3 regions of the Streptomyces sp. NPDC048275 genome follow, and region 2 is predicted to be linked to each of the others. Evidence: riboswitches for the same ligand, from Rfam matches in the RefSeq annotation. Region 2 holds a riboswitch; each other region holds the start of a gene.
The links. Region 2 has a riboswitch for thiamine pyrophosphate ahead of AB0D57_RS23910 (cytosine permease). Riboswitches for the same ligand answer to the same signal wherever they lie in the genome.
Positions count from the first base shown of each region.

Region 1 (10,001 bases), on a different contig from region 2:
GGCCGACTTCGACGCCCACCTCGACGAGGCGTTGGACCGGATCCTCGCGGAGGAGCAGAGCGCGGGCTGACAGCGCTCTGGTACCCCCAAGTGGAGTAACGCTTCCTCACAAGTGAGGCGTGCCAGGAGGCTTCAGCGCTTGCGGCGGCGCCCCCTCCCGCCACGCACCGGAGTCCTGCTCCCGGCGGGCTCCACGGGGACGGCAGGGCCCCCTGGCCGGTCCGCCGAGACCACCAGGGCGGCCAGCGCGGTGGTCACCGGCACTGAGGCGACGAGACCGATCGAGCCGATCAAAGTGCGCACGATCTCCTCGGCGACCAGTTCGCTGTTGGCGACCGCGCCCACACTGCTCTGCGCGATCGAGAAGAGCAGCAGCAGCGGCAGCGCGGCGCCGGCGTATGCCAGGACGAGCGTGTTGACGACCGACGCGATGTGGTCGCGGCCGATCCGAATGCCCGCGCGGTACAGACCGCGCCAGCCCATCGTCGGATTGGCCTCGTGCAGCTCCCAGACCGCGGACGTCTGTGTCACCGTCACATCGTCGAGGACACCGAGCGAACCGATGATGACGCCGGCGAGCAGTAGACCGCTCATGTCGATGGACGGATACAAGCCGTGGATCAGTCCAGTGTTGTCGTCCGTGTTGCCGGTCAGCGCGGCCCAGCCGATGAACATGGAGCCGAGTACGCCGATCAGCACCAGCGAGAGCAGCGTGCCGATCACCGCCACCGACGTGCGGGCCGAGAGGCCATGGCACATGTACAGCGCGATCAGCATGATGGCGCTGGCCCCGACAATCGCCACGATCAGTGGATCCGAGCCTTGCAGGATCGCGGGCAGGATGAAGAACGTCAGGATCAGGAAGCTGACGGCCAGCGCGATCAGCGCCATGACGCCGCGCATCCGGCCCACCACCACGGTGACCACGGCGAAGATCCCGGCGAGCAGCGCCAGGGGGAACTTCCGGTTCACGTCGCTGACGGAGTACTGCAGATCCTTGGGCGCGGAGGGTTCGTATGCGACCACGACCTTCTGGCCTTGGTGCAACTGCCGTGACTGGTCGGGCTGGACGATCTCGGTGAACGTACGGCCCTTGTCCTTGCCGGTGTCGACCCGGATCGTCGCCTTCTTGCAGTCGCCCGTCGCCTGCTGCTGGGCGGAGGAGCCTTCGGCGGTGGACGTGGCGCCGGTCGGGGTCTCCCCCGACGCGTTGACGGCTTTGCAGTCCACCTTGTCGACCTTGGTGACGGTGGCCTGCTGGGTCTGCCGGTCGAAGCCGACGCCGGTGCGCTCGTGAGACGGGGCACCACCGGGCCAGAGCACCAGGAGACCCACAAAGACCGCGGCGGCGAAGGGGATCAGCACCGCGGCGATGACCTTGCGCAGGTGCTTGGAGACAGGCGCGGCGGGGCCATGGCTGTGACTGTGAGAGTGGTCCGATCCGTGCCCGCCGCCCGATCCGTGTCCGTCTCCGGGGCCGTGCCCATCTCCGGGCCCGGGGCCACGGTCGCCGTCCGGTCCATGCCCGTGGCCGTTATCGGAGCCATGTCCATGGCCGTCACCGGAGCCGGGTCGGCGCGGCGGCTCGGGCGGTGGGAACGAGGGCTTCTGCGATGTGGTCACCGACCGATCATCGCAAGAACGGCGGAGGCCCTCTGTTCACCGCGCCAGATATGACGCTAGCGTGGAGGCACCTTTGCACACGCGGGAGCTCGGAGCACCGGGCTGAGAGGGCGCTGACCTTCGTCTTAGCGATGTTTCACATGAAACATCGGCAGACGGAAGCCGCTGCGTCGACCGCTGAACCTGTTACCGGGTAATGCCGGCGTAGGGAGTAGGTCTCATGACCAACAAGGACGTACGCACGCCTGCCTCCAGCCAGGGCGAACAGCCGCAGGAGGCCGGGAAGTCCATCGGCTGGCACAAGGCATACGTCGGGGGTTCTCGCCCCGACCTACGGGTGCCGGTCCGTCAGGTGCACCTCACCAACGGGCAGTCCGTCACGCTGTACGACACCTCCGGTCCGTACACCGATCCGACGGCCGACACCGACGTACGCAGGGGCTTGGCGCCGCTGCGCGAGAACTGGATCACTGCCCGCGGTGATACCGAGGAGTACGCGGGTCGTCCCGTCCGTCCTGAGGACGACGGGATCAAGCACACCTCGCCGCGCGGGGGCCTGCGCAACCTCGACGCCGTCTTCCCGGGGCGGCCGCGCCAGCCGCGCCGGGGCCGTCCCGGAGAGGCGGTCACACAGCTCGCATACGCTCGCCGCGGCGAGATCACGCCCGAGATGGAGTTCGTGGCGATCCGCGAGAACGTCGACCCTGAAATCGTCCGTGAGGAGATCGCCGCCGGCCGCGCGGTACTGCCCGCGAACGTCAACCACCCGGAGATCGAGCCGATGATCATCGGCAAGCGGTTCCTGGTGAAGGTCAACGCCAACATCGGCAACTCCGCTGTCACCTCCTCCATCGAGGAGGAGGTCGAGAAAATGACCTGGGCAACCCGCTGGGGCGCTGACACGGTCATGGACCTGTCCACCGGCCGCAACATCCACACCACGCGTGAATGGGTCCTGCGCAACTCCCCTGTCCCTATCGGCACGGTGCCGCTCTATCAGGCCCTGGAGAAAGTCGACGGCCACGCCGAGGAGCTGACCTGGGACATCTACAAGGACACCGTTATCGAGCAGGCCGAGCAGGGCGTGGACTACATGACCGTCCATGCGGGTGTACGCCTGCAGTACGTGCCGCTCACCGCGAACCGCAAGACCGGCATCGTCTCGCGCGGCGGCTCGATCATGGCGGCCTGGTGCCTGGCGCACCACAAGGAATCATTCCTGTACACGAACTTCGAGGAACTCTGCGAGATCCTCGCCGCCTACGACGTCACGTACTCTCTGGGCGACGGGCTGCGACCCGGGTCGATCGCGGACGCCAACGACGCGGCGCAGTTCGCGGAGTTGAGGACGCTCGGGGAACTCAACACGATCGCGAAGCGTTTTCATGTACAGACGATGATCGAAGGCCCGGGACATGTCCCGATGCACAAGATCAAAGAGAACATCGACCTTCAGCAGGAGATCTGTGATGAAGCTCCGTTCTATACGCTCGGCCCGCTGACGACGGACGTCGCGCCGGCGTACGACCACATCACCTCCGGCATCGGTGCCGCGATGATCGCCTGGTGGGGCACGGCCATGCTCTGCTATGTCACGCCCAAGGAGCACTTGGGCCTGCCTGACCGTGATGATGTCAAGACCGGCGTCATCACCTACAAGATCGCCGCCCACGCAGCCGACCTCGCCAAGGGGCACCCAGGTGCGCAGGTATGGGACGACGCGCTGTCCGACGCCCGCTTCGAATTCCGATGGGAGGACCAGTTCAACCTGGCCCTGGACCCGGATACGGCAAGGGAGTTCCACGACGAGACCCTGCCGGCCGAGCCGGCAAAGACGGCGCACTTCTGCTCCATGTGCGGCCCGAAGTTCTGCAGCATGAAGATTAGCCAAAGCATCACGGAGCGGTTCGGTGGTACGGCGGCCGCTGGGGCGACGGCGGAGGAGGTAGCCGAGGGGATGCTCCAGAAGTCGAAGGAGTTCGCGGCGAGCGGGAACAGGGTCTACCTGCCGCTGACAGACTGATTGCTGGAACGGCGGTGCTCCTTGGGGCAGTCGACCAGGAAGCACCGCCATAGTTCAGTTTCGTTGGGCATTCCTCAGCCGCTCGACCGCGGTCAGGGGGCGTGCGGCGGCCTCTGCCGAAACTGAATCCTTTGCTGTCTCCTTTGAGGAGGCGCAGGTATGTGGTGAGTGTGTCCGTGGGCCGGTCGAAGCGGATGTTTGTGCATCGAGCGGCTCCGTGGCCGCGTTCTCTCGGCAGACTGGGCGCATGACATCGACAGCCATGAGCAAGGGCGCCAATCTTCCCGTCACCGCTGGGGCACTGCAGGCCGTGCTCAGCTGGAGAGGCGGAGCCGGTGCACCGGACGCGGACGCGTCGGCGTTGCTGCTCGGCGTGGGTGGACGGGTGCGGGACGACGGCGACTTCGTCTTCTACAACCAGCCGCAGCATGCCTCCCGCGCCGTACGCCATCTCGGCAAGCGGCGGGATGCCGATGCGACGACGGACACGGTCGAAGTGGACCTGCGCGCCCTGGAAACGGAGATCGAGCGGGTCGTTCTGTGCGCCTCGGCCGACGGTGGCACCTTCGGTGAGCTGTCCGGACTGACGCTGCGGCTGTTGGACGCCGGAACGCAGCAGGAGGTCGCGCGCTTCGAGATGGAGGCCACGACGGAGACGGCGTTCATCGGGGGTGAGCTGTATCTGCGCGGCGGTCAGTGGAAGTTCCGCGCCGTGGGACAGGGGTATGCGTCCGGACTCGCGGGCCTGGCAACCGACTTCGGCATCAGCGTCGATGAGGAGGCGTCCATGGATGCGTCTCCGGTCCACCCTGCAACCCCTCCGGCGGCTTCGGCCGCGGTTACGCCAGGGATCCCCGGGCCTGCCCCGCAGATCCCGTCGACGCCCCCGACGCCGCAGATGCCCCCGAGGCCGGCGGCAACGCCCGTGTCCGCCGCGTCCTTGGGCCCCTCCGCACCCACACCCACCGCAACACCGTCTGCAGCAAGCCTCAGCAAGGGCGAGGAGCAGCTGCCCGTCGATATGCGCAAGCGGCTCTCACTGCGCAAGGAGCAGGTGGCCGTCAGTCTGCGGAAGCACGGTGCGGTGGGTGTCACGGCGCGTGTCGTGCTGATCCTCGATGCTTCCGGTTCCATGTCCTTCCTCTACTCGAAGGGCGTCGTGGCCGACGTGGTGGAGCGGATGGCTGCGGTGGCCGCGCAGTTGGACGACGACGGTGTGATGCAGGCGTGGACATTCGCTTCCAACGCGGCCCGGCTGCCGGATCTGAGGCTGGGCGAGTTGCCCGAGTGGCTCGAACTCCATGTCAAGGTCGGCGAGCTGAGCCTGTTCCGGCGCAAGAAGCCGCGGAAGGGCCTGCTGCCGGGGCAGGTGGACATGCGGGCGGTCGGTATCCAGAACGAGGAGCAGAAGGCGATCGCGGAGGTTCGCTCGTATGTTCGTGAGCATCCGGCCGCTGACCCCACGCTGGTGCTCTTCTTTTCCGACGGAGGTGTCTACCGCAACAGGGAGATCGAGAAGGAGTTGCTGGAAGCGGTGGATGAGCCGATCTTCTGGCAGTTCGTGGGTCTGGGACGGTCCAACTACGGGGTGCTGGAGCGGTTCGACACCCTGCCGGGACGACGCGTCGACAACGTCGGGTTCTTCGCCGTGGACGACATCAGCCGTGTCCCGGACCCGGCGCTGTACGACCGGCTGCTCTCACAGTTCCCGGCTTGGGTGACCGCGGCCCGGCAGCTGGGCATCGTCTGAGCCCGCTCGCCGAGGAGCGTACGAGCGTGTGCCGCGCACGGGGCAGGGCCCGCGCTGCATCAGCGCGGGCCCCGGTCCTTCCCGTCACCGCGGTGTCTGCCGAGCCCGTCGTCCCAGTGTTCGCTGAGCCGTCGCTCCGGTGTGGGACCGGCGGGTGTCACTCCGGCTGGTGCTCGGGTCCTCCGAAGTCCGGGCTCGTGAAGTCCGGGCTGGTGAAGCTCGGGCGCGGGCCCGCCGCGGGTCCGCCCTCGGGGCTGCTGAACCCCGGCCGGTTGTAGCCGAGCTGCGGCATGCGGCCGGTGGTCGGCGTCGGGGACGGACGACCCAGTGCCGCCGTACCCGGATCGGCGAGTGCCTCCCGGAGGAACGGCATGATGCCGCGCTCCAGCAGGGCCAGGCGCCAGGCTTCCCTGGCCCGGGACACCTCCGCGTTCCGCTCGCCGTGTGCTCCGGCCTGGAGCGAGGACGAGCCGTCGCGCAGCGCGGTGAGCAGCAGCCCGACCGCGGCGGCCAGCGTCGCGGCCGCCGCGACCGCGCCGAAGACCCAGCCGGTGGTCAGGAGAGTCTTGGCCAACGTCGGCTCGGGGTTGAGCATCTTCAGGATGTAACCGACGATCAGGAAGATCGCCGCGGCTGTTCCGGCGAGGACGGGGGCGAGCACCGCGACGACGGCCATGACGCCCGCTCCGGCGGTCTCGGCCACCTCCCCCATGGTGGTGGCGAGCCCCATCGCGGTCGTGCCCGACTCCGTGGAGCCGGCTTCTTCACTCACGGTCGGGGGGGACGGCGTCGGCTGGCGCAGTTCCTCGCGGACCTTCACATAGTGCGCGTACTCGGTCGCCGCGGCCGCCGTGATGAGCGCGGTGGCGTTGAGCGCCATGGTGCGCAGCTGTTCGGGGTTGAGCCGCTGGCCGACAGCGGCGAGTTCCGGGCGGTGTGGGGCGGAGCGCAGCGCCTCGCCGAGGATCCGCTCGTATTCCTGGCGGTCCTCGCTCAGCAGGTGCTGCGGAACGCTGTTCATGTGCATCCCCCGATGCTCCGTAGGGCTGATGGCTCGCACGCTGACGAGCCGTTGGGCAGAAACGGAGGGGAGCCTGCTACGGATAAACCGATGGTAGAGCGGTGACGGCACGCCATGACAGGGGGTTTGCAGAAATTGGCCCCCTCGTCGGCGCACTCCTCCGTGGGGGACGCCTGCCCGAAGAACCCTCAGCTATCCAGCGGCAGTTGCCGTACCAGCAACTTTCCGGCCATGGTCACTCCGCCGTCCATTGCGATGGCCAGCCCGTCGGCGTACAGATGCGGTCCGTCGACCACCGGCCCCGCGCCGTCCTCGCTGTCCTCCGAGCCGACCTCGCCCAGGAGGTAGGGAATGGGGCTGTGACCATGGACGATGCGCGTGCCGCCGTATGTGTCCAGCAGGGAGAGCACGGCTTCGGCGCCCCCGTCGTCGCGGAAGGCGAAGCGCTTGGTGAACTTCCTGAAGAGGTCCCAGCACTCGTCCGCGTCGTTGCGTGTGAGGGTCTCGCGGACGGTGTCGTTGACCGCCTCGATGGAGTCGCCGTAGTCCAGATAGGCGGTGGTGTCGGAGTGCACCAGCAGGTGCCCGTCGACCTGCTCCATCGCGTCGAGGCGGGCCATCCACTGCAAGTGGTGGTCCTGGAGGCGGTCCATATCGGTCTTCTGGCCGCCGTTGAGCAGCCAGGCGGCCTGGAAGGTGGCGGTGCCCGCTCCGGAGTTGACGGGCGTGTCGCCGAACCGCCTGGCGCCGAGCAGCAGCAGCTCGTGGTTGCCCATGAGCGCCTTGCAGTAACCGCCGGCTGCGGCCGCCTCGGCGGACAGCCGCATCACGAGGTCGATCACACCGATGCCGTCCGGGCCGCGGTCGGTGAAGTCGCCGAGGAACCACAGGCGCGCGGTCCCGGCGGACCAGCTGCCCGCGGCGTCGATGAGGCCCTGCTCCTGGAGCGCGGCGACCAGCTCGTCGAGATAGCCGTGTACGTCGCCGACGACGTACAGGGGGCCCGGACCGGCGGCCGGCTGTGGGGCCGGTACGGATTCGGGGTCGATGACGACCTGAACCGTGTCGCCCCGGTTGATCACGGGCAGATCGCGCCGCGTGGGCGTGTACCCCTCGGGCTCCTCGGCGGGTCTGGTCCCCGCGTCGGGAGGCGTGTTATGCGCGTACGGACCGGTCTCGTGGACGTACGCGGGCACCCGGAAGTCGCGCAACGTCGCCGTCCGCACCGCCTCGGGTCCCTGACCGGCCCCCTGAGTCATCGACCCCTCCACCACCATCGCGCCGCATCTGCACCGGATCGGACTGCCTGGTCGCAGCTGCCCGCGGTGTCGTGGGCCCATCATAGGAATGCGGATCGCGCCATGTGATGACCCAGGGGTGGTGAATCGGAGCGGGAGTCCAGTTCATCGCGGTTTTCGCCCGAATTGGGCGGAGCTTTCCCTGGTGGATGCCCCGCCGCAAGTATTCCGGACGTCAACTTCGCCCGAGGCCGGGCTACCCCTTCTCGGGTGATCGGGGTGGACTGACCGTCGTCCGGGGTGGACGACGCTCGGAGGACGTCCGCACGATCAATTCCGTCGGTATCACCTGTTCAACCGTCTTGTCCGATTCAACCCCTTCGATGGCGTCGATGAGGAGCTGGACCACGGCCGTGCCGATCCGGCGCGGTTTGAGCGAGAGCGTGGTGATGGGCGGTTCGGTGCTGGCGTAGACGGTGGACTCGCTGCAGCAGACCAGCAGCAGGTCGTCCGGTACACGCAGGCCGTAGCGCCGGGCCGCGGCCAGCAGGTCGGTGCCGTTCGGGTCGAAGAGGCCGTAGACGGCGTCGGGCCGGTCGGGCCGGGCCAGCAGCCGGTCCGCGGCGACGGCGCCCGCGCACGGGTCGTGGGCGGGGTAGGCCTCGTACACGGGATCCTGTCCGACCCGCTCGCACCAGTGCAGGTACGCGGTGGTGGAGAGATGGGTGTACGTGTCCGTGGAGGTGCCGGTGAGGAGGCCGATCCGGCGGGCGCCGGCATCGGCCAGGTGGTCGAGGATGCCCAGTACGGCGGCCTCGTGGTCGTTGTCCACCCAGGCGGTGACCGGGAGTGATCCCGCCGGGCGGCCGTCGGAGACGACCGGTAAGCCCTGCCGGACCAGCTCGCTGACGACGGGATCCTGGTCGGACGGGTCGATGACCACGGTTCCGTCCAGGGCGACGTTCGACCACACGTCGTGGCGCGAGGTCGCGGGGAGGATGACCAGGGCGTAGCCCCGGGCGAGCGCGGCCGAGGTGGCGGCTCTGGCCATCTCCGCGAAGTACGCGAACTCCGTGAAGGTGAAAGGTTCATCCCCGTATGTCGTCACGGTCAGGCCGATGAGGCCCGACTTGCCGGTACGGAGGGTTCGGGCCGCGGCCGACGGGCGGTAGCCCAGCCGGTCGGCGACCTCTCGGACGTGGCGTCGGGTGGCGTCCGGGAGCCGGCCCTTCCCGTTGAGGGCATCGGAGACGGTCGTGATCGAGACCCCTGCGGCCGCGGCCACGTCTCTGATACCCGCCCGGCCCGGTCGACCGCCTCGGCGGGAGGTCTCCGCCCGGCTCACCTGGTGCTTCCCTGCTGCTGTCATGGCGAGCCGATAGTAGGGCTCATGCGGTGGGGTAGTGCGGACGCATATGCACTCGTTGACAGGAACGTTTCTGCATGATCAAGTCTGGGTAAGTACCTTGGAAACAAAGGCAGTTGAACGATCCAATGGTAGGACGTAGCTTGTCGACGCGCATGGGCCTGCCAAGTGAGCCATGTTTCGAAGAGGTCTCAACTCACCTTCACGAGGGATGCGCGCCACGGCGTGAGCCACCAGCGCGTGAGGTTACGGATGGCGCGCCCCCCATTTCGTACGCCTTCGTACGTGGATGACTGCTCGGCCGTACGTGGATGGCCGCTCTGCCGTTGCGTGGATGACTGCTCGGCCGTACGCAGGCGTGCCGAATCCTCATAAGGTGAGAAGTATTGATGGTCGACGAGGAGGACTGCGGTGAGCGAGACGAGCCCCAAGCTGCGTGCCGAGCTGGAGGGTATCCCCACCTACAAGCCGGGTAAGCCTGCCGCGGCCGGCGCGGTGGCGTACAAGCTGTCCTCCAACGAGAACCCCTACCCGCCGCTGCCGGGCGTGATCGACAGCGTGACCTCGGCGACCGGGTCGTTCAACCGCTATCCGGACATGGCGTGCACGGGCCTGATGAACGAGTTGTCGGACCGCTTCGGGGTCCCCCTGTCGCACCTGGCGACCGGCACCGGCTCGGTCGGGGTCGCCCAGCAGCTGCTGCAGGCGACCAGCGGTCCGGGCGACGAGGTCATCTACGCCTGGCGGTCCTTCGAGGCGTACCCGATCATCACTCAGATCAGCGGGGCGACCTCGGTGCAGGTGCCGCTGACGCCGGGCGACGTGCACGACCTGGACGCCATGGCCGACGCGATCACCGACAGAACACGGCTGATCTTCGTCTGCAACCCGAACAACCCGACCGGCACCGTGGTGCGCCGGGCCGAGCTCGAGCGGTTCCTCGACCGCGTGCCCAGCGATGTCCTGGTGGTCCTGGACGA
Region 1 covers NZ_JBEZLR010000018.1:70,449-80,449, forward strand. The annotation lists gene AB0D57_RS14010 (SsgA family sporulation/cell division regulator) at 1-70, shown strand, start outside; gene AB0D57_RS14015 (YibE/F family protein) at 133-1,623, opposite strand; TPP riboswitch at 1,695-1,851, shown strand; gene thiC (phosphomethylpyrimidine synthase ThiC) at 1,844-3,646, shown strand; gene AB0D57_RS14025 (VWA domain-containing protein) at 3,894-5,396, shown strand; gene AB0D57_RS14030 (hypothetical protein) at 5,554-6,423, opposite strand; gene AB0D57_RS14035 (metallophosphoesterase) at 6,606-7,676, opposite strand; gene AB0D57_RS14040 (LacI family DNA-binding transcriptional regulator) at 7,912-9,024, opposite strand; gene hisC (histidinol-phosphate transaminase) at 9,433-10,001, shown strand, end outside.
Region 1: another riboswitch for thiamine pyrophosphate. It lies ahead of thiC (phosphomethylpyrimidine synthase ThiC); the one in region 2 lies ahead of AB0D57_RS23910 (cytosine permease).

Region 2 (10,001 bases):
TGCCGTCCGGCCGGGTCGCCGGGCCGCGCGCCGCTTGGTCCGCCTCGTCGCCGGGCCGCTCGCCTCCCTCCCCGGGTGCCACCGATATCCTGCGCCACACGACCCGGAGTTCCTCATGACCACACCCCCGCTTGCGGTGCGCGACCGCATCCTGACCCTGCCTCCCACCGAACTACCGGCCTACGTGTACGACTTGGCGGCATTGCGTGCACACGCTGCGTTTGTGCGGGACGCCCTGCCCGAGCGTGTCGAGCTGTACTACGCGGCTGAGGCCAACCGGGAACCGGAGATCCTGACCGCCCTCGGCCCGTACGTCGACGGCTACAAGGTCTCCTCGGACAGCGAACTCTCCTACGTCACCCGAGCGGCACCGGACCGTCCGCTGGCCTTCGGCGGTACCGACAAGACTCCGACGGAGCTCGCGGCCGCGCTGGAGCGGGGCGTGACCCGTTTCCACGTCGAGAGCGAGTACGAGCTGTACATGCTGGCCGGGCTGGCCCAGCGGCACGCTCCGGACAGCAAGGTGGCGGTCCTGCCGCGCTTCAACCTCCCGGTGGCCGACGGCCTGCTCGCCGGAAGCGACCTCGCGACGGACCGCCGCCGCACCCGTTCCGGCCTCGACCCGGCGCAGGCGGAGACGATCATCGGCCTGCTCACCGACGGCAGCTATCCGGCCCTCGAACTCCGCGGTGTTTATGCGCACTTGGTCGACGGGCTGCACGCTCCGGAACACCTGGCGGTCGCCGCGGCCATCGTCGACTGGACTTCGGAACTGGCCGCGCGGCACGGCCTTCACCTCACTGAGGTGAACATTGGGGGTGGCATGGCGGTGGACTACGACGACCCCGAGCGTCGCTTCGACTGGAAGGCGTACGGCGAAGGACTCGCCCAACTCACGTCCGTCCACCCAGAGCTGACGCTGCGTATCGAACCCGGTCGCGCGTTGACCGCGTACTGCGGCTGGTACGCGAGCGAGGTGCTGGACGTCGAGCACGGCCCCAGTGAGGACTTCGCCGTCGTCCGCGGCACCGCGGTTCATCTGAGCACCCCCGCGACCAAGAAGCGCGACCAGCCCTGGTCCGTACTCGAAGTGGAACTGTGGCCGTACCTCTGGCCGCGACCGGCGGTACGGAGGGAACGGGTCACCCTCACCGGCCAGTTGAGCACTCCGAAGGACGTTCTGGTCCGGCATGCCCGAGCGCCGGGGCTGCGGGCCGGCGACCGCGTCGTGTTCTCCCTCGCGGGCGCCTACACCGCACCCGCCTCCCAGCAGGAATTCCTCAGATATCCCCAGCCGGGCTTCCATTTCCTGGACCCGGGCGTCTAGCCACGCGACTCGCGATACGACGTCGCCCGGGGCGTTGCGGCCCTGACAAGATCACCCGCGGGAGTACGCCCGCTTCGACCTCGTACTGGAGCCGGTATGAACAACCCCATGAACACCCCTCTCGACTTCTCGTACGAGACTCAGCCGGCCCGCGTCGTCTTCCGGCCCGGCGCAGCGGTGTCCGCGACCCCCGGTGAGGTCGCGCGGCTCGGTCTGCACAGGGTGCTGGTGATCTGCGGCAGCCGCGGCGAGGCCACGGCGCGAGCGGTCGCGGACGCGCTGGGCGACGCCTGCGCGGGGCTGCACACCGAGGCCAGGATGCATGTACCCGTCGAGGTCGCCGACCGGGCCGTCGAGGTGGCGCGCGCGGTGGGCGCCGACGGCTGTGTCGCGGTCGGCGGAGGCTCCGCGATCGGGCTCGGCAAGGCGATCGCGCTGCGCACCGGCCTGCCCCTGATCGCCGTGCCCTCCACCTACTCCGGCTCCGAGATGACCCCGGTCTGGGGACTCACCGAGCACGGCGCCAAGCGCACCGGACGCGACCCGGCCGTCCAGCCCCGTAGCGTCGTCTACGACCCCGAACTCACCCTCTCGCTCCCCGTCCCCCTCACGGTCACCAGCGGCATCAACGCGCTCGCCCACGCCGTCGAAGCCCTGTACGCCCCCGACGTCTCGCCGCTCGTCTCGCTCATGGCCGAGGAGGGCGTCCGCGCGATGACGGGCGCCCTGCCGCTCCTCGCCGTCGCCCCCGACGACCTCGAGGCGCGAGGTCGAGCCCTGTACGGCGCCTGGCTCTGCGGCGCCTGCCTCGGCGCCACCACCATGGGCCTGCACCACAAGCTGTGCCACGTCCTCGGCGGCACCTTCGGCCTGCCGCACGCCGAGACACACACGGTGGTCCTCCCGTACGCCCTCGCGTACAACGCGCCGGCCGCACCCCAGGCGATCACCGCCCTTTCCCGCGCCCTCGGCACCGACAATGTCCCCCGTGCGCTCCGCGACCTGGCCGGAAGCCTCGGCGCCCCCCGCTCCCTCGCCGAACTCGGCCTGAAGGAGGCGGACCTGGCGGTGGCCGCGGCCGAGGCCGCCGGGCAGGCGTACCCCAACCCCCGCGAGGTCACCGCGAACGGTGTGCTGGGGCTGCTGACGGCGGCGTACGAGGGCTGGGAGCCGCGCGTCGATTCCTGATCCGCCTCCCCGGACCTCTCGCTGCGAGCCCCTCCGGTGGGGCGCGGGCGCGGACCGGGCTATCCTGACCGCCGAACCGGACACGGGGTGCCCCGCACGAGGGCTGAGATCACACCCGTTGAACCTGAACCAGTTAGGACTGGCGGAGGGATGTCTCATGTCGTTGCCGTACGCCCGTAATGAGGTGGCCGTCGGGGGCCCGCAAGGCGTTTTCGACGGGCGGATGCCCGCCGCACCCGGTGATCTGCGCGTAGAGGCGCGCGGAATCGCCCCGGTACCGGAGGACCATCGCTACGGAAGCCCCGGCCGCCTGTTCACCGTCTGGTTCGCCCCCAACCTGACCATGACCGGCGTGTTCACCGGCACCGTCGGTATCGCCCTCGGCCTGGACTTCTCGACCGCGCTCGTCGCCGTCGTCCTCGGTACCCTGCTGGGCGCCGTGCCGACTGCGTATCTGGGCACCTGGGGCAGCCAGACCGGCGCGGGACAGCTGCCGCTCGCCCGGCTGGCGTTCGGGCGGGCCGTGGTGGTGCCGGGCGCCCTGCAATGGCTGTCCTCCATCGCCTGGGACGCGCTGATCGGTCTCTTCGGCGGGGACGCCCTGGCTCAGCTGTGCGGCTGGCCGTTCTGGCTGGGCGTCCTGGTCATGATGGCGGCACAGGGGGCGCTCGGCGTCCTCGGGTACGAGGCGATCCACCGGCTCCAGACCGTGATGACCTTCGCCCTCGCCGCCGCCTTCGCCGCCCTGTCGGTGAAGCTCCTGAACGGCGCCCACCCCGCTGCCGCCGCCACCGTGCACGGCGCCGACCGGGCCGGGGCCTTCGTTCTGACCTGCACCATCGCGCTCAGCCTGGCGATGTCGTGGGCGCCGTACGCCAGCGACTTCAGCCGCTATCTGCCCCGTACGGCGTCCCGCCCGCGCATGTTCTGGTGCACCCTCCTCGGTATCGGCGTGTCCTTCGTGGCCGTCCAGGCGCTCGGCCTGTGGGGCGCGTCCGTCTTCACCGACCAGACGGCCCGGGGCGTCGACACACTGCTCGGCGGCGGCGCGCTCGGAGCATTCGGCCTGCTCGCCGTGGCGCTCGCCGCCCTGAGCAGCAACGCCATGAACGACTACAGCGGCTCGCTCGCGCTGCAGACCATGGGGCTGCGTGTGCCGCGTCCGCTCGCCGCCGCGCTGGCCGCCGCACTCGGCTTCCCGCTCGTGCTGTGGATGCACGCCGCCGACACCACGAGCCGCTTCCAGAACGTCCTGCTGCTCGTCGGTTACTGGATCCCCGGATTCGTCGCGATCGTCGCCGTCGACTGGCTCCTGCGGGCCAGGGCCCGCGGCGGCGCACCGGTCGACCTGCCCACCGAGAGCGCGCGACCACTGCCGTGGTGGCCCGCGCTGGTGGCGTTCGTCGCCGCCTTCGCCGCCGCCGTGCCCTTCATGAGCACCAGCCTGTACGTCGGCCCGGTCGCGCAGGCCCTGCACGGCGCCGACCTCGCCTACGGGGTGGCGTTCGTGGTGGCCCTGGCGGTGTACGCCCCGCTGCGTGCGCGCCACTGACCCGCGCCCCTCATCCCCCTCACCCCCTCCCGTACGGAGTGACACCACCATGCCCCCGATGACGCCCGCCGCCCCGCCCCGTGTCCTCACCATCGCCGGATCGGACTCCGGCGGCGGCGCGGGCATCCAGGCCGACCTCAAGACGATGCTCGCGCTGGGAGCACACGGCATGAGCGTGCTGACCGCCGTCACCGCGCAGAACTCCCTTGGTGTGCAAGGCGCTTGGGAACTTCCGGCCGCGGTGGTGCGCGCGCAGTACCGCAGTGTCGTGGACGACATCGGGGTGCAGGCCGTGAAGACCGGCATGCTCGCCTCTCCGCTGATCGTCGAGACCGTCGCCGAGCTGTTGTCGGACGCGACCGCTCCCGTGGTGGTGGACCCGGTGAGCGTGTCCAAGCACGGCGACCGACTGCTCGCGGACGACGCCCTGGACGCCGTACGGACCGTCCTGCTGCCGGTCGCGACGGTGGCGACACCGAATCTCGACGAGACGGCCGAGCTCACGGGGATCGAGGTGACGAGCGAGGAGGGCATGGTCCGCGCCGCGCGACGGCTCCTGTCGTACGGGCCCCGCTGGGTCCTGGTGAAGGGCGGCCACCTGCCCGGCGCGGCCGTCGACCTGCTGACGGACGGGGTCGATCAGCACTGGTTCCGGGCGCCGCGCCACGACAACCGCCATACACACGGCACCGGTTGCACCCTGGCCTCAGCCATCGCGGTGGAGCTGGCACGGGGGCGGGAGGTACCGGAGGCGGTGCGGCTGGCGAAGGACTACGTCACGGGCGCGATTGCGGCGGGATTCGCCCTCGGTTCCGGTCTCGGACCGGTCGACCACGGCTGGCGGACGCGCGCGGAGCGTTGATCCCGAGCCTCGGCTCGATCCCGTGGCGAACACCGCCCGTGCCGCTTTGCCGTCAGGCGGCAACGGAAGGCTCGAGTTCATCGGCGGCGCGGGCCTCCCGCGTGCGGGACACCGCGAGGGCGAGTGCCTGAACGACCGCTCCGGACAGGCCCACCCACAAGGCGAACCGATAGCTGACCTGGTCGGCGAGCAAGCCGCCCACCGGCGCCCCCACCGCTACCGTCCCCCAGTTGAACGAGCGGATCGTGGCGTTCATCCGCCCCCGCAGCCGGTCGGGCGTCACCGACTGGCGATAACTCATCTCCACCGGGCTTTCGATCGAGATCGCCAAGGACACCACGAAGAAGGCCAGCGATACCGAGACGAGCCCCCACGGTCCACGCTCGACAAGGACCAGCGGCAGCCAGCCGACGGCGGCAAGGACACGGAACACGATCAAGGTGGCGCCGACGTCCAGCGTTCGCGCCACCCGCCCCGAGAGCGCACCACACCCGTCTGCGTCAGACGACGCGAACGGGCGACGAGCCCCGAGCGTATCGGGACCCGGCTCCGCGCCTCCCGGACAGGCCCGAACCAGTGGCCCGCGCCCCGTGCCCGGGTCCTCCAGCCACTGGTGCAACTCCGGGTGGGTGAGGTACCGGCGGGCTGCGCGAAGGATTGCCTGGCGCTGAGGATCCCGCGGGCGGCGAGTCGCCCGGGTCGACGCCAGATCCGCCGTCCCATCAGGCCAACCCCGGCGCTCGGCCGGCTACGTGGCGGAGTTCAGTTCTGGGCAGAGCAGCGCCTTCCCCCGGGCGGTGATCACGTGTTTCGACAGCACTGGGCGGCGCGCGCGAATGTGTTAGGCGGGCAGGACGGCGAGCCACTCGGTGAGAAGGCGGTTGATGTCGTCGGGGCGTTCTTGCTGGATCCAGTGGCCGCAGCCGTCGAGGAGGTGGGAGGAGATCAGGCCCGGTAGCGTGAGCGGGTAGGCCTTGATCGCGTCGGCCAGCCATGTCGTGGAAGCGTCCAGGCTGCCGCCGATGAACAGGGACGGCTGGGTGATGGGAGCCCCGTCGAAGGCGGCGAGATCCTCCCAGTCGCGGTCCATGTTCCGGTAGCGGTTCAGCGCCCCGGTTACACCGGTTCGTTCGAACTCCCCGGCGTAGACGTCAAGGTCGTTCTCATCGAACCAGGCGGGCAGCCGGCCGATGGGGAACCGGTCACGCAGCGTCTGGGCCTTGCTGACGAAGTGCGGATCGGGAGCGCCGGGTGCGGGCATGGTGTCGGCGGACAGGGCCGCGTAGAAGCCCGCGAGCCAACCGCGTACATCGGGTTCGATCTCGGCCTCGGCGCGGCCCGGCTCCTGAAAGTAGGAGACGTAGAACTCCTCATCCCCGCCCATCTGAGCGAAGACGTCGCTGGGGCGGGGCCCGCCGCGCGGGGTGTAGGGAACACTCAGCAGTCCCACTGCCCGGAAGACCTCAGGCCTGAGCAGGGCGGAGTTCGCAGCGATGGTCGCGCCCCAGTCGTGGCCGACGATCACCGCCGACTCCTCGCCCAGGGCGTGCACCACCGAGACGTTGTCCTCCACCAGGTCGAGCATCCGGTACGCATGCGTCGCGGCCGGCTTCGAGGAGCGGCCGTAGCCGCGGACGTCGACGGCGACCGCGCGGTATCCCGCCGCCGCGAGTGCCGGCAGCTGGCGGCGCCAGGAATACCAGGATTCCGGAAAGCCGTGGACGAGCAGCACCAGCGGCCCCATTCCCTGCTCCACCAGGTGAATCCGGCCTCCCGGCGAGGAGACCAACCGATGCGTGAACTCCGCGACGTGCTGCGACATACGCTCCTCCAGGACCCTTTGGTCTGCTGTGCGCCCTGAGGGCGCCCTGCCACCGTTGCGTTGGCTCAACGCCGATCATCCGGAAGACCGTGCCGAGAAGACGAGTGCGTTTGCCGATTCAGCAAGGCCCCGGCAGCTCACATACGCAGGGCCGCCCGCAGGGACGCCTCAAGCGGCCAACTACGGCCCTCAGTTCGGCCATGTGTCGCGCTCAGTGGTCAACTGAAGCGCTCAGTCACAGCTGCGAGTCACAGGCAGCGCGCACGAGGTGCGCCAGAAATCGAACACGTGATTGAATCCTCTTGCCCGTGGGGTTCCCGTCGCAAGGCTCGCGACGGGAAGGAGACGGAGAAGGCATGAACGTTCACACAGTCGGGATGCAGGCCCGGACCGGACAGGCGAGGCTGGAACCATGTCCGAACCGTTGCCTGTGATCGTGGCCCCGCCGGCGGAGACCGGCGGCCGCCGAGTGCGTGTGCACGGAGAGAACCTCGGGTTGGCCTACAACCTCGAGGACCTGTCCGAGTTCCTGCGTCGCGCGGGTCTGGACGTGGACCCCGTGACCGCGGCGGTGTCCCCACTGATCGACTGGCGCGGCATCGGGCCGGAGTACTGGGGACCCGAAACGGGCGCTTGAGGCCGCCCACGCCGTCCCCGCGCTTCCGTACGGACGCCTGCCCTTGCCGGATCGTTCAGTTTCCGCAATCCGTGGAGACGCGGACCTTGTTGGACCAGGTGTTGGTGGTGACGTCGAGGACCATCAGAGTGGAGTTGCGCGCGTAGCCGTAGGCTGTGCAGTCCAGCAGGCCCGTCGTGACATCGAAGCCGCCGCCGGGGCGCCCCCAGACGGTGCGCGCGGTGGTCGTCTTGTACCAGCTGGGAATGCCCGTGATGCGGGAGTCCTTGTAGAGGACCATCTTCACCTGGCCGCCCTTGCTGAAACTCTGACCGTGCAGGGTGATGCCGTAGACGCCGATCCTGCTCGGGCTGCGGGTGGCCCAGGCGTACGGGTTGTAGCCGTACGCCTTGCCCTCCACCGACGGCAGCCCTTTGGGCGAAACCGTCTTGGTGCTGGTGGAACGGACCGCGGTGTCCGCGTTCCCCGCGCACGCGGTGGTCGTGGCGATCACCGCGGTGGCGAGCAGACCGGCGAGTCCGAGCGCGGTGGCGCGTCGGCCGGAGCGGGATGCGGGTGCGGACGCAGATGTAGTGCGCATGATGTTTTCCCCCTGGAAGCTGTTGGCCGCAACCCCCGTGGGCGGCCAACGTCCTGAGGGACTCCGATGGGCGAACTGCGGTTGCGGCGACGCGGGGACGAGACGGACATCAAGGCGTCGCGGCGCCTCGGTCCCAGCCGACCAGCGCGCGGAAAAGCAGGTCACCGGCGTGATTTACGAGGTGTACCGCGCGGCGGTGCCCACTCGGGCAGCGTAGGGGCAACGGACTTTGCGGCCGGGGAGCCGTTGCCACGGGGGGAGTAACCGGACTGGGCTCTCTGTGGTAGTCCGGTGTGCGCGCAGGGCGGTCACCCGCCCCCCACTCGACTGCCCCTCGTCCAACTCGCCCCATCCTTCCCTTGGCTGACCCTTCATCACGGCGACACCTCCTGACGCTTGCCTTGTCGACGAAGTGGGAAAAGGTGATCCGGGCATGCCAATCCGGCTGCCCGTGCCCACACCGCGGTCGATCAAGGGGACGCAGTGACGAGAAGTTCGCGCATCCGCAAGGTCTCGCTCATCCTCGGCAGCGCCGTCGCGCTGGTCGTGGCCTTTCCGGGGAGCGCGCTCGCCGCGCCGCCCACGGCCCTGCCCGCCAATGCGGACGGACTTGAGCAGACGTTCCAGCCGGCCTTCGACTACGACACGGACGGCTGCTACTCCAGTCCCGCGATCGGCCCCGACGGGACGATCAACGGCGGCCTCAATCCGTCCGGTGCCCTCAACGGCCAGTGCCGCGACGCCTCGGACCTCGACAACACCAACGGCTACTCACGCGAGAAGTGCAACAACGGCTGGTGCGCGATCATGTACGGCCTCTACTTCGAGAAGGACCAGGCCGTGGCCGGCAGTGGCCTCGGCGGGCACCGCAATGACTGGGAGCACGTCGTGGTCTGGGTGCAGAACGACGTTGCCCAGTACGTCTCCACCTCCGCCCACGGCAATTTCAACATCTATGGCCGTGACCAGATCCGTTGGGACGGTACGCACCCGAAGATCGTCTACCACAAGGACGGCCTGAGCACGCACTGCTTCCGCCCCGCGAACACCAACGACGAGCCGCCGGAGAACCACGAGCACGTATGGCAGTTCCCCGCCCTGGTCGGCTGGAACGGCTACCCCGCGGGTCTGCGCGACAAGCTGAGCCAATACGACTTCGGCAGTGCCGTGTTCGGGCTCAAGGACGGCAACTTCAACAACCACTTGGTGAAGGCCAAGCCGGCCGGTATCCCCTTCGACCCCAACGCCTGACGGGGAGCCGGGAGGGGCGGGGCGGGTCGCCGTCGTCCTGCCCCGCCCGGCCTGTCGGTCTGCCCGGCGTGTCCCCGATCACTGATCCGACGGATCGTCAATTGATGTGTGGTTCCGGCAAGTTCGTACGGTACCCAACTGCTCTTGAGTCGTGGGCGTGGCGTACATCACCCTTGAGGGGAGCGGGAATGTGAAGCAGGTCTTCACGACTTCATGGCATGCTCACATCTAGTTACTCGCTGGTAATTCCTTGCCGCCCCCACCCCCCTCAGGACTGATGTCTCGCTGGTCGCGCTGCGCGTCTTCCGTGAGGTGGCCGAGCGCTCCACCCTCACCTCCGCGGCCGCGGCCCTCGGCTACCCAGTCCGCGGTGTCCCGGCAGATCGCCTCGCTTGAACGGGCCGCGCGGGCACCGTTGTTGGAGCGACGCCGCGACGGGGTGCGGCTCACCGCCGCGGGGCGTGTCGTACTGCGCCGTGCCGTGACCGTGCTCGACGAGATCGACGCCACGGCGCGCGAACTCGCGGGCCTGCCCGCCGAGGGCGGGGCCGTGCGCCTCGGCTGGTTCACCATCGCCGGTGCCGTTCTGCTGCCGCGGGCCGTGGCCGCACTGCCCCTCGGCCACCCCGCGATCGCCGTCAGCACGCGGGAGGGCAGCACACCAGCCCTGGTCCGCGCACTGCGAGCCAGCACCCTGGACCTCGTCCTGCTCGCCTCGGCGCCTCCGTTCCGCTCCTTTGGCACGCAGTCGCCGCCGCTCACCCTGGAGACGCTCGGCGAAC
Region 2 covers NZ_JBEZLR010000041.1:32,122-42,122, reverse strand. The annotation lists gene AB0D57_RS23920 (type III PLP-dependent enzyme) at 116-1,327, shown strand; gene AB0D57_RS23915 (maleylacetate reductase) at 1,436-2,515, shown strand; TPP riboswitch at 2,589-2,683, shown strand; gene AB0D57_RS23910 (cytosine permease) at 2,673-4,067, shown strand; gene thiD (bifunctional hydroxymethylpyrimidine kinase/phosphomethylpyrimidine kinase) at 4,117-4,929, shown strand; partial or broken gene AB0D57_RS23900 (MFS transporter) at 4,982-5,416, opposite strand; gene AB0D57_RS23895 (alpha/beta hydrolase) at 5,771-6,751, opposite strand; gene AB0D57_RS23890 (hypothetical protein) at 7,164-7,388, shown strand; gene AB0D57_RS23885 (hypothetical protein) at 7,444-7,968, opposite strand; gene AB0D57_RS23880 (NPP1 family protein) at 8,452-9,219, shown strand; partial or broken gene AB0D57_RS23875 (LysR family transcriptional regulator) at 9,505-10,001, shown strand, end outside.

Region 3 (10,001 bases), on a different contig from region 2:
GGTTCTACGGCCACGAGCCGCCGAACGCCTTCGCCTCGGACATCGCCAAGTACTTCGCCAACGCGACCCGTGAGGACGGGCTGTTGGCCCGCTCGAACGCGGGCGTCGTCTTCCTGCCGGGCGCCGCCGGGACCGTACAGGAGATCTTCGACAACGCGACCCCGAACTACTACGAGTCGCGCGGCGAGCCCACCCCCATGGTTCTCGTGAACCGCGCGCACTGGACCGAGAAGCACCCCACCTGGCCGCTCCTCCAATCGCTGGCCCGCGAGCGTTCGATGGAGTCCCGGATCGCGCTGGTGGACCGGATCGAGGAGGCCCCGGAGGCACTCAAACGCCTCGGGGGTTAATGGCAAGGCAAAGCCAATGGCACGGCAGGGCATATGCATTGACAGCACTTAGCTGGCGCTTATAAACCTGTGAGGCCCGAGGGGGCGCTGGTACCACAGCAGAACCCCACTCAAACCCCCCGCAGTTGCGCATCTTGAAGGGCAATCGTGTCCATATCTCGCCGTACCGCACGTTCTGTGCGAATCCTCGGTGTCGCCTCCGCCACCGCCGCGCTCGCGCTCGGCGTCGCCGGCAACGCACTTGCTTGCAACATTCGTGACTTCTCGGCCGTCGCCTCGTGCGACGACAACGGGAAGGGCATCATCACCGTGACCGACACGGACGCCACGGGCGTCGAGGCCACGGTCTCGGTCTACCTGGAGTCGAACGGCGCGGACGTGAAGCTCGTCGGCTCCGAGAAGGTCAAGGGCACCCGCGAGGGCGCCACCGTCACCTTCTCCGAGGACTGGGCCCCCAAGGGCGTGTACCGCGTCCGCATCAAGGCCGGGAACATCGTCGACGAGGACATCTCGCCGCAGCTGACCGCCCCGTCCGAGGCGTGCAAGACCAACGAGACGCCGTCGCCTTCGGAGACCCCGGTGACCCCGGAGCCGTCGGAGACTCCCTCCTCCCCGGACTCCTCGGAGACGCCTTCCGCGTCCCCGTCGGAGTCGGAGAGCGACAGCACCGCGCCCGCCACGACGGGGGACAACTCCCCGTCCCCGGCGGCCGGTGAGTCGAACCTCGCCGAGACCGGTGCGAACTCCAACACTCCGGTGATCGCCGGTATCGCCGGTGCCCTCGTGGTGGTCGGCGGCGCAGCCGTGTTCTTCGGCATGCGCCGCCGTGGCGGCTCGAAGGCCAGCTGACCGGCACCCCGTAGGACGAACGTGTGGCTCGTCCCCTCCTCGGAGGGGACGGGCCACATGCCTGTGCGCGCCCGCTACCCGAAGGTGGCCCGCTCCAGCCAGAAGTCCAGCAGTTCCCGCTCCCCCAGCACCTCCAACCCCCCACCGTCCAGCGGCAGTCGGCGATAGAAGCCGAGCAGTACGTCGGTGAGCGGGCCGCGCAGCGCGACGGTCGCCTTCTCATGGCCCCGCCGCCAGACGACACCCTTGTCGGTGAGCTCGACGACCCACTCGGCGTTCAGTTCGGGGTCGGCGTCGGTGGCGTGGAGGTGGATGCTGCGCCCCGGACCGCGCGGCTGCGTCGCCGCGTCGTGCGGCTGTGTCCGTTGCGCGAACTCGATGATCTCCAGCCACTCGTCGATCGCGTCCACGGCCACATCGGGTGCCACGTCGTACGGCAACCCGGCGGCCAGTGTCGCGTCGGCGCGGTGGATCGCCAGCTCGTGCGTCATCCGGCGGGCCCAGAAGCCGGAGGTGAAGACACCGGCCCACGACCACATCTTCGCAGCGGGCCCCGCTTCGCGCAGCGTGCCCACCAGCGTCTCGCCGGACTGCGCCAGCCAGGCGTCCAGGGCGGCCGGGTCGCCCTCGGCCTCCGGTCCCCCGACGCGCGGAACCTTCTCCTCGGGGATGGGCTCCTGCGTCCTCGTCCGGACCATGAGTTCCGCCCAGCGCAGCGCTCCGCCGGTGTGCCGTACGAGCTGCTCCAGCGACCAGTCCGGGCAGGTCGGCACCGTCGCGGAAAGGTCGGTGCCGGAGGCCACCACGTCCCTGAACTGCCGCACCTGTGACTCGATCGCGTCGCAATAGCGGTCATGTGCGAGAAGTGTCATGCCCCGCACTTTATGGGGCGCCCCCTGCGGCCACGACTCGATTCATCCGGCCGACGGCTTCCCGAGTACGACGATCTCGGCCACGTCGAACGCCACCCCGACCTCGTCCCCGGGCTCCGGCGCCTCCCGCAGCGCACACGCCGCCTCGAGCCGCGGCCCGCCCTCGGGCTGCAGTTGTACGGCGACATGGGTGCCCCGGAAGGTGCGTGCGGCCACGGTGCAGCGCAAGCCGTCCGCGGGGGCGACCAGCCGTACGCCCGCGGGCCGCACCAGCAGCGCGCCGGAACCCTGCGCGGCGCCTTCCGGTACCGGAAGCTTCCCCCACGGGGTGTCCGCGACCCGATCGCTCACCGTCGCCCCGACCACGTTGTCGAAGCCGAGGAAACGCGCCACGAACTCGTCCGCCGGGTGCTGCCAGACCTCAAGTGGCGTACCGGCCTGGGCGATCCGTCCGTCGCGCATCACCACGACCCGGTCGGCGAGCGCGAACGCCTCACCCTGGTCGTGCGTGACCGCGAGCACGGTCGTGCCCAACTCGCCGAAGAGTTCTCTGAGTTCGACGACCAGCCGTTCGCGCAGCGAGCGGTCGAGCTGGCCGAGCGGCTCGTCGAGCATCAGCAACCGGGGGCGCGGCGCGAGCGCCCGGGCCAGCGCGACCCGCTGCTGCTCGCCGCCGGAGAGCGAGGCGACGGCCCGGGAAGCGGCTCCGGGCAACCCGACCAGATCCAGCACCTCCCGTACTCGTACGGCCTGTCGGTCCTTCGGCGTGCCGTGCATGCGCAGCCCGAAGGCGACATTGCCGCCCACGTCCCGCTGCGGGAAGAGCTGGTGGTCCTGGAACATCAGCCCGACGCCGCGCCGGTGCGCGGGCACGCCGCCCTGGTCGCGTCCGCCGAGGAGCACCCGTCCGTCATCGAGCGCCTGGAGCCCGGCCACCGCCCGCAGCAGCGTGGACTTGCCACTGCCGCTCGGCCCGAGCACGCACACGATCTCGTGCTCGGCGGCCTCGAGGTCGACGGCGTCGAGCACGGGCCGCCGGCCGAAGCGTACGGTCGCCGCCTCGATCCTCAGCAGGGCGTTCCCCGACTTCGCCCTCACCTCCGCCTGCGCCTCTTTGACGAGCCTTGTCATCAAAACTCCCCCGTCCGGTCGGTGCGCATACGTTCCAAGAGCAGCAACGCCACCGCGCACACCACCATCAAGATCGTCGAAAGGGCCATCGCCTGGCCGTAGTTGAGGTCGCCCGCGCGCCCGAGCAGCCGGGCCACCGCGACCGGCAGCGTCGGATTGTCGGGCCGCGCGATGAACACCGTCGCCCCGAACTCGCCCAGCGACACCGCGAAGGCGAACCCCGCCGCGATCAGCAGCGCCCGCCGCACCATCGGCAGATCGACCTCCCGCCATACCCGCCACGGCGACGCCCCGAGCACGGCCGCCGCCTCCCGCAGCCGTCCGTCCACCGCCCGCAGCACGGGCAGCATGGTGCGGACGACGAAGGGCACGCCCACCAGCGCCTGCGCGAGCGGCACCAGGATCCAGGACGACCTCAGATCCAGTGGCGGTTCGTCGAGCGCGATCAGGAAGCCGAATCCGACGGTCACGGCGGACACGCCGAGCGGCAGCATCAGCAGCGCGTCGAAACCTCGTACGAGACGACCGGCCCGTCGGGTGAGCGCGGTGGCCGCCAGACCGCCGATCACCACGGCGATGGCGGTGGCGGCGAGCGCGTAGGCGAGCGAGTTGCCGATCGCCTCGATCGGCGCGACCAGGAAAATGCCGCTGTCAGCGGAGGTCAGCGCCCTGTAATAGGCGAATCCATAGCCGCCAGGGGTGTCGAAGGACCGCTGGACCAGCACGCCGAGCGGCAGGACGAGCAGGACGGCGATGCTCGCCAGCACCCCCGCGAGCAGCGCCCACTGCCCGGCCCCGCGCGGCCGGCGCGCGGTCACCTCGGGAGACACCAGACGCAGGGCGGTCTCCCGGCGGCGTACGGTCCCGGCATGCACGGCGAGGATCGCGCCCACGGCCACGAACTGGATGATCGTCAGCACGGCCGCCGTCGCCAGGTCGAAGATCTCCGAGGTCTGCCGGTAGATCTCGACTTCCAGGGTCGAGAAGGTCGGCCCGCCGAGGATCTGCACCACACCGAACGAGGTGAAGGTGAAGAGGAAGACCATGAGCGCGGCGGCGGCCACGGCCGGACTCAGGGCCGGGAGCGTCACTTTGCGCCAGGCCGCGAACCGGGAGGCGCCGAGCATCCGCGCGGCCTCCTCCTGGCGCGGGTCCAACTGCGCCCAGAGCCCGCCGACGGTCCGTACGACGACCGCGTAGTTGAAGAACACATGCGCGAGCAGGATCGCCCACACAGTGGTGTCCAGACGTACGCCCCACAGCTGGTCCAGGAGCCCGCCCCGGCCGACCAGGGCCAGGAACGCCGTACCGACGACGACGGTCGGCAGCACGAACGGCACGGTGACGACGGCCCGCAGGACGTGCTTGCCCCTGAAATCGAAGCGCGCGAAGACATATGCGCCGGGGAGCGCGATCAGCAGCGTGAGCGCCGTCGAGGCGAGCGCCTGCCACGTGGTGAACCACAGGACGTGCCGGATGTCGGACTGCGCCAGCACCTCGCCGATCCGCCCGAACTGCCAGACCCCGTCGACCTTGAGGCCCCGGGCCACGATGGCCGCGACGGGGTAGGCGAAGAAGACGGCGAAGAACGCGACGGGCAGGGCCATGAGCCCGAGCCGCGCCGCGCTGCCGCGCTTGTCGGGCAACGCCTTGGCTGCTTCCGCCACTTCAGCCACTTGGGGCACTTCAGCCACTTCGAGTACTTCAGTTACTTCAGTACGAGTGAGGTCCACGACTTGACCCACTGGTCACGGTTGTCGGCGATCTCGGCGGGAGCCAGGGTCTCGGGGTCCTTGGCCTGAGGACCGAACTGCGTGAACTCGGCCGGCACCTCGGCGCCCTCGACCACCGGGTACACGAACATGTTCAGCGGCATGTCCTCCTGGAACTTCTTGGAGACCAGGAAGTCGATGAGCGCCTTGCCGCCCTTCGTGTTCTTGGCGTTGCTCAGCAGCCCCGCGTACTCGACCTGCCTGAAGCAGGTGCCGCTCGCGACCCCGGTCGGCGCGGTCGTCGGCTTCGGGTCGGCGTAGATGACCTCGGCGGGCGGCGAGGAGGCGTAGGAGACCACCAGCGGCCGGTCGGCCTTGGCCTTCTTTCCGCCGGCCGACCCGGAGAACTCGTCGTTGTACGCCTGCTCCCAGCCGTCGACCACCTTCACGCCGTTGGCCTTCAGCTTCTTCCAGTAGTCGGGCCAGCCTTCGTCGCCGTACTCGGCAGCGGTCCCGAGCAGGAAGCCGAGGCCGGGCGAGGAGGTGGACGCGTTCTCCGTGACGAGCAGGTTCTTGTACGCGGGCTTGATCAGGTCGTCGAAGGAGGTCGGCGGGGCCAGCTTGTGGTCGGCGAAGTACTTCTTGTCGTAGTTGACGCAGATGTCACCGGAGTCGATCGGCGTGACCCGGTGCTTGTCCTGGTCGACCCGGTACTCCGGGAGGATCCGGTCCGAGCCGCTCGCCTCGTACGGCTGGAAGAGCCCGTTGTCGAGCGCACGGGACAGCAGGGTGTTGTCGACGCCGAAGAAGACGTCGCCCTGCGGGTTGTCCTTGGTGAGGACGGCCTTGTTCACGGCCTGCCCGGCGTCCCCGTCCTTGAGGATCCTGACCTTGTAGCCGGACTCCTTCTCGAACGCGTTCAGCACGCTCTTGGAGTAGGCGAAGGAGTCGTGACTGACGAGGGTCACGGTCTTGGAGTCCCCGGCGTCGCTGCTGTCGGCGGACCCGCACGCGGACAGCGTGACCAGGCCCAGGCCGATACCCACGGCCGTGATCGTCCTCTTGATGCTCACTGAATTCCTCCTGGGATGACCAGGAAGAGACGCGGCCCTGCCCGGGAACCGTGGGAGGTTCCCGGGCAGGGCGCAACAGCTTGAGTGATGCCCGAACTTCCTACCCAGAATGACCTGGGCAAGGTTCTGAGGGTCTGCGGCCCACCGGTGTTCCGGCTACCGCACTCTCAGCGCTGTGGCGCTCCCCTGTCGGAATATGAAGATGTACGTACCGAGCACAGGTTACCGCTCGGTGGCCGCGAGCTGACCGCACGCCCCGTCGATCTCCTGGCCCCGGGTGTCCCGGACCGTGACCGGCACCCCATGGGCCGCGATCGCCTCGACGAACGCCTTCTCGTCCTCGGGCCGCGAGGCGGTCCACTTCGAACCCGGGGTCGGGTTCAGCGGGATGAGATTGACATGCACGGGCTTGCCCTTGAGGAGCCGCCCGAGCCGGTCACCGCGCCACGCCTGGTCGTTGATGTCCCGGATGAGGGCGTACTCGATGGAGAGCCGGCGCCCCGACTTGGCCGCGTACTCCCATCCGGCGTCCAGCACCTCGCGCACCTTCCACCGCGTGTTGACGGGTACGAGGGTGTCGCGCAGCTCGTCGTCCGGTGCGTGCAGCGAGATGGCCAGCCGACACTTGAAGCCCTCGTCAGCGAACCGGTGGATGGCGGGGACGAGTCCGACCGTCGACACGGTGATACCGCGCTGCGAGAGCCCGAGCCCGTCCGGCTCGGGGTCGGTGAGAGCGCGGATCGAGCCGACCACCCGCTTGTAGTTGGCGAGCGGCTCACCCATACCCATGAAGACGATGTTGCTCAGCCGCGCCGGGCCACCCGGGATCTCGCCGTCCCGCAGCGCCCGCATGCCGTCCACGATCTGGTGCACGATCTCACCGGTGGACAGGTTCCGGTCGAGACCGGCCTGGCCGGTGGCGCAGAACGGGCAGTTCATCCCGCAGCCCGCCTGGGAGCTGATGCACATGGTCACCCGGTCCGGGTAGCGCATCAGCACGGACTCCACGAGCGTGCCGTCGAACAGCCGCCACAGAGTCTTGCGGGTGGTGTCCTGGTCGGTCGACAGATGCCGCACGACCGTCATCAGCTCGGGAAGCAGTGCCTCCTGGAGCTTGCCGCGCGCGGCGGCCGGGATGTCCGTCCACTCCGACGGGTCGTGCGCGTACCGCGCGAAGTAGTGCTGTGAAAGCTGCTTGGCGCGAAACGGCTTCTCACCGATCGCGGCGACGGCCTCTTTACGCTCGGCAGGCGTGAGATCGGCAAGGTGCCGCGGCGGCTTCTTGGCTCCGCGCGGCGCGACAAAAGTAAGTTCTCCGGGCTTAGGCATGGCCCTACCAGTGTCGCAGACACACGGAGTCGGGCTCGCCGCCCTGTGGACAACGAGAGCTCACCATCAAAGCCGCAGGTCAGAGGCGCCCTGGAGGACCATCCGGACGCTGGTGACGTATCGCGTGCAACGCCGGCGCGTCCTCGACGCCGCCCAGCGGACCGAGGCGTTCGCGATCACGCCGCGGGCGAGGCGTCCACCGACGCCCGGCGCGATCAGGACGGTTGATTCATGGGGCAATTTGAGGGTATTTGCCTTGTATGAGTATCGCATCGATGCAGATCGCAGAGCCGAGCGGCCTCATCAGCCTTGCGCTGTTCGGGGTCGCCATAGCCGTCCTGGCACTGCTGGCAGGCGGCTTCTGGCTGGGCTGCCGCATACGGGCCGGCGAGCGCCTGCCACGCCCCGAGGAGCAGCCGCACCTTCCCGCGGACGGCCCGGTCCTGGAAACCCGGGAGATCCGGGAGCCCGCCGAGGTCCCCAAGGTGACCAAGGACCAACACGCTCTCACCCCGTACGAGCTGGCCCACACGCCGAACCGCACGAGTCCGTTGAAGAAGCCGCCACGCTGGGTCGAGGGCAGAACCGGCTCCTTCGGCGGCGGCGGTCTGGGCCCTCACTGACCCCCGGCCCATCGACGGCGGGATCCGATCCGCGCCCGCTCGCCGCCTCGCAGACATACGGCGAGGGCTCGCCGTCCTGTGGACAACGAGCCCTCGCCACCATCACAACCGCAGGTCAGCCGCGCCTTGGAGAAGCTGCCGGACCGTCGTACGGATCAGCCGGAGCCGACGAAGATCACCAGCAGCAGCCACACCACCGGTGCCGTCGGCAACAGGGAATCCAGCCGGTCCATGATGCCGCCGTGCCCCGGCAGCAGCGTACCCATGTCCTTGATGCCCAGGTCCCGCTTGATCATGGACTCGCCGAGGTCGCCGAGCGTGGCGCTGGCCGCGACCGCGAGGCCGAGCAGCAGGCCCTGCCACCAGGTGCCGTCCTCTATCAGGAACTGCATGCACAGCGCACCCGCGGCCATCGCGAAGGTGACCGCTCCGATCAGACCCTCGCGGGTCTTGCCGGGGCTGATGCGCGGTGCCAGCTTGCGCTTGCCGAAGCGCCAGCCGATCGCGTACGCACCGGTGTCGCTGACGACCGTCAGCAGCAGAAACGTCAGAACGCGGCGCGGGCCGTCGTCCGCGGCGAGCATGAGCGCGACGAACGTGGCCAGGAACGGCACGTAGAAGGCCGCGAAGACCCCCGCCGTGACGTCCTTGAGGTAACCCTCGGGCGGTTCGGTCATCCGCCAGACCAGGACCGCGAGCGCGGTGAGCGCCATGGCCACCCACGCGCCCTCGGCACCCCGGACGTAACCGGCGACGACCATCGCCGCTCCGCCGACCGCCAGCGGCACGAGCGGCGCCTTGATGCCCTTGCGCTCCTCGAGCCTTGACGTGAGCTCCCACAGGCCCACCACCACGGCGACCGCCACCACACCGACGAACACGGCCTTGACGACGAACAACGACGCGACGATCACCGCACCGAGCCCGACGCCCACCCCTATCGCGGCACCCAGATCGCGGCCCGCGCTCTTCTTCTGCGGTGCGGGGGCGGGCTGTGGGGCGGCGCTGGGCATGGGCTCCTGCGGACTCTGCGGGTTGTGCGAGGGGGCCCCATAGGGCGCCGCCTGCGGTGTGTCGTCGCGGACCGTGGGACCGCTCAGCCGAGCGGCCCCACGGTTGTCATCCTGGTCTCCGCCATGTGTGGGTACGTCATCGGGCACGATGGGCATGGGCCGAGTGTGCTGCGCGTGATGCGCATCGTACGTGGGACCCGCCGGGGCTGCCCCCTGGACAGGCCCCTGCGCGGACGGCCCCCAGTACCCGGCTTGTGGCGGCGCCCCCCAGGAAGAGTCGTTCATCAGACCTCGAGCAGCTCCGCTTCCTTGTGCTTCAGGAGCTCGTCCACCTGAGCGACGTACTTCGCGGTGGTGTCGTCGAGCTCCTTCTCCGCACGGCGGCCCTCGTCCTCGCCGACCTCGCCGTCCTTGATCAGCTTGTCGATGGTCTCCTTCGCCTTGCGGCGCACGGAGCGGATCGAGATCTTGGCGTCCTCACCCTTGGTCTTGGCGACCTTGATGAACTCCTTGCGGCGCTCCTGGGTGAGCTCGGGGAACACCACTCGGATGATGCTGCCGTCGTTGCTCGGGTTGACACCCAGGTCGGAGTCGCGGATCGCCTGCTCGATGTTGCGCAGCGCGCTCTTGTCGAACGGGGTCACCACGGCCATGCGCGGCTCGGGTACCGCGAACGAGGCCAGCTGGTTGATCGGCGTCAGCGCGCCGTAGTAGTCGGCCACGATCTTGTTGAACATCGCCGGGTGCGCACGACCGGTGCGGATCGCGGCGAAGTCCTCCTTGGCGACCACGACGGCCTTCTCCATCTTCTCCTCGGCCTCGAGGAGGGTCTCTTCGATCACCACTTGCTCCTGCGTGTCTTGAGTAGGCCCGGCAGCTGCTCCTTGTCGGGGTGGCGGCCGGCTGCGTCGCGTCTTATTCCTGCACGGTTCCCGACCGGCAGGACATTGTCCATCCCCCGGTCAGGGTCCGTACTCGGCCGGGGTGCGTCCCCGGTCGGGGTTGCTCCCCGTCAGGGGTGGTCCCCGGTCAGGCCCGGCCGCTTTGGT
Region 3 covers NZ_JBEZLR010000015.1:88,588-98,588, reverse strand. The annotation lists gene AB0D57_RS12470 (Rossmann fold nucleotide-binding protein) at 1-350, shown strand, start outside; gene AB0D57_RS12465 (LAETG motif-containing sortase-dependent surface protein) at 528-1,199, shown strand; gene AB0D57_RS12460 (maleylpyruvate isomerase family mycothiol-dependent enzyme) at 1,274-2,071, opposite strand; gene AB0D57_RS12455 (ABC transporter ATP-binding protein) at 2,114-3,202, opposite strand; gene AB0D57_RS12450 (iron ABC transporter permease) at 3,202-4,809, opposite strand; gene AB0D57_RS12445 (thiamine ABC transporter substrate-binding protein) at 4,911-5,987, opposite strand; TPP riboswitch at 6,067-6,185, opposite strand; gene rlmN (23S rRNA (adenine(2503)-C(2))-methyltransferase RlmN) at 6,210-7,316, opposite strand; gene AB0D57_RS12435 (DUF6479 family protein) at 7,592-7,939, shown strand; gene AB0D57_RS12430 (phosphatidate cytidylyltransferase) at 8,095-9,237, opposite strand; gene frr (ribosome recycling factor) at 9,237-9,794, opposite strand; gene pyrH (UMP kinase) at 9,982-10,001, opposite strand, start outside.
Region 3: another riboswitch for thiamine pyrophosphate. It lies ahead of AB0D57_RS12445 (thiamine ABC transporter substrate-binding protein); the one in region 2 lies ahead of AB0D57_RS23910 (cytosine permease).